Regions from separate parts of the Cyanobium sp. ULC082 genome, predicted to be linked through region 2. Evidence: riboswitches for the same ligand, from Rfam matches in the RefSeq annotation. Region 2 holds a riboswitch; the other holds the start of a gene.
What was found. A riboswitch is a leader RNA that binds a small molecule or an ion and turns the genes downstream of it on or off. The one in region 2 is predicted to bind cobalamin.

Region 1: another riboswitch for cobalamin. It lies ahead of ACXMDY_RS04445 (HupE/UreJ family protein); the one in region 2 lies ahead of ACXMDY_RS01850 (HupE/UreJ family protein).

The regions. Positions count from the first base shown of each region.
Region 1 covers NZ_OZ376397.1:825,509-827,884, reverse strand. Annotated here, with positions in the region: gene upp (uracil phosphoribosyltransferase) at 1-524, opposite strand, end outside; gene ACXMDY_RS04450 (pentapeptide repeat-containing protein) at 585-1,109, shown strand; cobalamin riboswitch at 1,103-1,264, shown strand; gene ACXMDY_RS04445 (HupE/UreJ family protein) at 1,289-1,900, shown strand; gene cobW (cobalamin biosynthesis protein CobW) at 1,902-2,376, shown strand, end outside.
Region 2 covers NZ_OZ376397.1:340,167-342,542, forward strand. Annotated here, with positions in the region: gene ACXMDY_RS01840 (type I restriction-modification system subunit M) at 1-165, shown strand, start outside; gene ACXMDY_RS01845 (hypothetical protein) at 192-524, shown strand; gene ACXMDY_RS01850 (HupE/UreJ family protein) at 781-1,395, opposite strand; cobalamin riboswitch at 1,421-1,596, opposite strand; gene ACXMDY_RS01855 (GAP family protein) at 1,650-2,336, opposite strand; gene ACXMDY_RS01860 (histidine phosphatase family protein) at 2,333-2,376, opposite strand, start outside.

The sequences.
Region 1 (2,376 bases), 490 kb from region 2:
AGGCCGGGGCTCGCGGCCAGGGCGGTGATCACCCGCAGCCTCTCGCCACGCACCCCGCGTTGGTCCAGCCGCTCCAGCACCTGAATCAGGCTGCCCGCCGTGGCCAGCATCGGATCGAACACCAGCACACCCACCTGATCGCCGATCGTGGCCGGCAGGGTGTCGAGGTAGCAGTGGGCCGCTCCGGTCGCTTCATCACGGCTTAATCCCACATGGGCCACCCGGCAGGTGGGCAGAACGGTCTGGGCTCCCTGCCAGAGGCCGAGACCGGCCCGCAGGATCGGCACGGCCAGCAGCGGCACGGCTGCATCCACCACGGTCCCTTCACAGGCCGCCAGCGGGGTCTGCACCGTGACGGGCCGCTGCGGCAGCCAGTCGCGGATCGCCTCGTAGGTGAGCCAGCGGCCCAGCTCGGCCATGGCGCTGGCGAACAGGGGCGGCGGGGTGGCCTGATCGCGGAGCACGGTGAGCCAGTGGGCGATCAGGGGATGGGGTGGCACCACCACCCGCAGGGACATGCTCATGCTGAATCGCGCCGCGGCGGGGCCTGCCATAGCTTGAGGGTCCAAGCTACGGCTGTGCCTGTGTTCTTCCCTTCCCGCCGGGGGGTGCCCCTCCTGGGTCTGCTGCTGGGGCTCGCCGTTCTGACCCTCGCGCTGGCTTCACCGGTGATTGCGCCGGCCTGGGCGATCACGGCACCGGAATTGCGCGGTCAGCGTTCACTCCAGGATCTCCAGCCCGACATGCGGGGCCGCGATCTCAAGCAACAGGAGTTTCTCAAGGCCAAGATGCAGGGTTTCGATCTCAGCGATGCCGACCTGCGCGGTGCCGTGTTCAATTCCAGCGACCTGCGGGAAACCAACCTCAGCGGCGCCAATCTCGAGGACGTGGTGGCCTTTGCCACCCGCTTCGATGGCGCCGACCTGAGTGGAGCCGTGCTGCGCAACGCCATGTTGATGCAGAGCCGCTTCACCGATGCCGTGATCGATGGCGCCGACTTCAGCGAAGCGGTGCTTGACCTTTCGCAACAGCGAGCCCTCTGCGCCAGGGCCAGCGGAGTGAACCCGAGCACCGGAGCCGCCACGGCTGAAAGCCTGGGTTGCGGGTAGATTCACGGCCCGGTTCCCCTTGAGATCAGCCTGGGGAGGCAAGGGGGAAAGTCCGGTGTGAACCCGGCGCTGTCCCGCAGCTGTGAAGATCCGAACGCCGGTGCCAACCGGTTTGAGGATCCAGTCAGAACACCCGCCGGATCGCACCATCAAACCCGGCGCGGACCGGTACCCACCGAATGAATCATCGAATCCGGGTCGCTGCCGCGGCCCCGGCTCTTCTGCTGTTGCTGGGTGTGCCGCTGCTGGCGGCCCCGGCCTCGGCCCACCATCTGATGGAGTTGTTTCAGATCGAAGCGAGCCCCCTGGGCGGCTTTCTCAGCGGTCTGGGTCACCCCCTGCTCGGCCCCGACCATCTACTTTTTCTGCTTTGTCTGGGCCTGGTGGGGCTTCAGCAACCGGGCCGCTGGCTGATCGGGCTGCTGGCCGTCGGGCTTGGCGCCAGTGGCGTCGGCCTGCTGCTGCCCAACCTGCCGGGTGCTGAACTGCTGGTGGCCCTCTCCCTGGTGGCTCTCGGCCTGGTGGTGATCGGCCGCTGGCCCCGCTGGGTGCTGCTGCCGGCGATCGCCCTGCATGGCTACGTGCTAAGCGACGCGGTGATCGGCTGGGAAGCCGGTGCGATCGGCTTCTACCTGCTGGGTCTGCTGATCAGCCAGGCCACCCTGCTGCTGGCGGCGGTTGCGCTGATCCGCCCCTGGGCCGGCCGGCTCAGCCCCACCAATCTCAAGCTGGTGGCAGGCATGCTGATCGGCATCGGTGCCACATTCGCCTGGACCGGCCTGGTGCCCTGAGATGGAAACCACCAACCAGCGGCGCCTGCCGGTCACCGTGGTGACGGGCTTCCTCGGCGCCGGCAAGACCACCCTGCTGCGTCATCTGCTTCTCCACAGCGGCCTGCGTCTGGCGGTGATCGTCAATGAGTTCGGCGAGGTGGGGATCGACGGCAGCCTCCTGGGTGCCTGCGGCTTCTGTCCGGAGGAGGAACTCGGCGACCGACTGGTCGAGCTGGCCAACGGCTGCCTCTGCTGCACCGTCCAGGACGATTTCCTGCCGACGATGCAGACCCTGCTGGAAGCCTCCGACAGGCTCGACGGGATCGTGGTGGAAACCAGTGGACTGGCCCTGCCTGAGCCCCTGGTGCAGGCCTTCAGCTGGCCCGGGATCCGCACCCGCACCCGCGTCAATGGGGTGGTGGCGATGGTGGATGGCGAAGCGGTGGCCCAGGGAAGTGTGGTGGGGAATCCCGCCGCCCTGGAGAGGCAACGGG
Region 2 (2,376 bases):
TTCAACCTGAACATCTCTCGCTACATCAGCACGGCCGTCGCCGAGGAGGAGATCGACCTGCTCAAAGTCAATGCCGAGCTGGCGTCCCTGGAGCAATCGATTCGAGATGCTCGAGACAAACACAATGGGTTCCTTGAGGAATTAGGCCTACCCCCCTTGCTGTGACGGCAAAGCTGAGCCATCCAGATGCCATGACCCCCGCCCGCCCCTTCGCCCTGCGCCTGTTCGTGCCCTCCGGCCAACCCGAGGGCATGCGCATCGTGGAGATAACAAATTGGAGAGGCATCGGCTTCCTGGAGGAGTTGCTGCTCTGTTGCCCGGTGCTGGGATTTCGCGCCTTCGAGCAGGCATCGGGTAAGCCGTCAGCCTCCATCCGCAGGCTGTTTCACCTCAAGGGTCCAGAGGCTTCCGGTCAGGGCTTTGAATCACCCGGTGGTTTCACGGTGCTCGCTGGCGCCAAGGCCCGCCGCGACTTCGCCGATTCCACCATGCCCGCCATGGAACCATCCACCTGGTGCCGATGATCGAAACCGAGGTGCAGATTCAGCGGCAGGGTGAGATCCGTTCCTTCCGTGGCCAGCTGCAGTGAGACGGCGACCTGGAAGCCCAGCGGCTCGATCAGCCCGATGCTCCGGGGTGATCGTCGTTGATTCATCGGTCTGGATCGACTTCTTCAACGGGGTCAGCACTCCTGAAGTGGAGCATCTGGGTCTGGAGTCTGCGACCTAAGCCGTGGGAGCTCCCATCCAGCCCATTGGCGTGAAGCCGCCCGGGCGCGACTCAGCGCGCCAGCAGGCCGATCGGCCCGAGCACCAGGAAGCCGCCGAACAGGGCCAGCAGCAGGGCCAGCTTGGTGGTCCAGTGGGCCGGCAGGCGCCTGAGCACCAGGTAGGTGCCTCCGCTCACCAGCAGGGAGCCGGCGAAGGCCCCCAGCCACCAGCTCGCCGCTGCCATGCCGGCGGGGGCTTCCTGGCCGTGGAGCATGGCGTGCACGGCGACGGCACCGGCGATCAGGGTGCCGCAGAAGCCAAGGGCCGGGGCAGCTCCGGAGCGGTGGCTGCGCAGCACCAGCACCGCCACGGCTGAAATCGCCAGGGCGGCGATCACCTCAGCGGCAGGCAGGCCGCCGCCCATCGCCCCGAAGATGCCGCCGCCGATGGCGCCGGCCAGGGCCCAGAGCAACAGCTGGCCGGAGATGTAGGAGGCGGCGGCGCCCACCCCGATCAGCAGGAGCAGGTGATCGGTGCCCAGCAGGGGATGCAGGAAGCCGGAGCTGAGGCCGCCATGGGCGATGCCGTGGGCCTGGGCCGGCTGGCCTGCCAGGACGATCGCCAGGGCCGAGAGGCAGAGGATCGGAGCCAGGCTGCGGCTGGCGGAAGTGGGGCTGGAAATCATCGAATGACCCGGTCCACGCCGGGATTGAAGGGAACAGGAAACGGCGAGCGTTCTGACTGAGGAGCGCGGACCCGGAGGGGCGCTCAATCACAGCTGCGGGACAGCGCCGGACTCGGTTCCTGGCTGAACCAGGTTCCCCACCGGACTTTCCTCGTTGCCTTTCGGGAGTGACCACCGAAAACCGATCCCAGCCATTCTGCGCTGAAACCGGCACGCTGCCCGGTTGTGTCGTAATGGTCAGACCACAGCGGCGCTCAGGCCAGTCGCAGTCCCTCGATCCCCTGCCAGGCGAGATAGGCGGCGAGCGCCAGGCTCAGGCCGCCCACCACCAGTTCGCCGCGGGCATAGAGGGCCTGCTTGCCCCGTTGCAGCAACGGCAGCATGCTCTGCCGCGCCAGGGCCACGGCCAGGAATGGCAACAGCAGCAGCAGACTGGCCGCCAGCGTGAAGGCGCCGGCCAGCAACAGTTCCTGAGCCCGATCCAGGTCGGCGGCGAGCAGGGCCGAGGCCCCCTTGGCCAGCAGGAACAGGTCGTCGGGGCTGATCACTTCGATCGCGGCGCTGACCCCGATCAGCAGCGGCAGGGGCAGGGCGCAGAAGCGATCCAGCTGGCGGATCCAGCCGGCCGGTTCACTGCCGGCCGCCTTGGTGGGCAGCAGATCGCGGATGCCCAGGGCCAGCAGGGCGCCGGCGCCCATCAGATCCAGGCCGGTGCGGTGGCTGCTGCCCTGCTCCATGCTCAGCAGCAGGCCATGGCCCACGGTGAGCAGCAGCGTCACCATCACGGCGATCGTCACCATCCAGCTGAGCACGAACAGGCCGCCGCGGCGCAGGGGATTCGGCCCCAGCAGCAGCAGCAGCAGCAGGCCGATGTGGATCGGGCTGAGGCTGATGCCACTGCCATAGGCCAGCAGTTCAGCCCAGAGGCGGGGATCGCTCATGCCGCCGGCCCGCTGGTCGGGGCATTCCAGCGCAGCACCA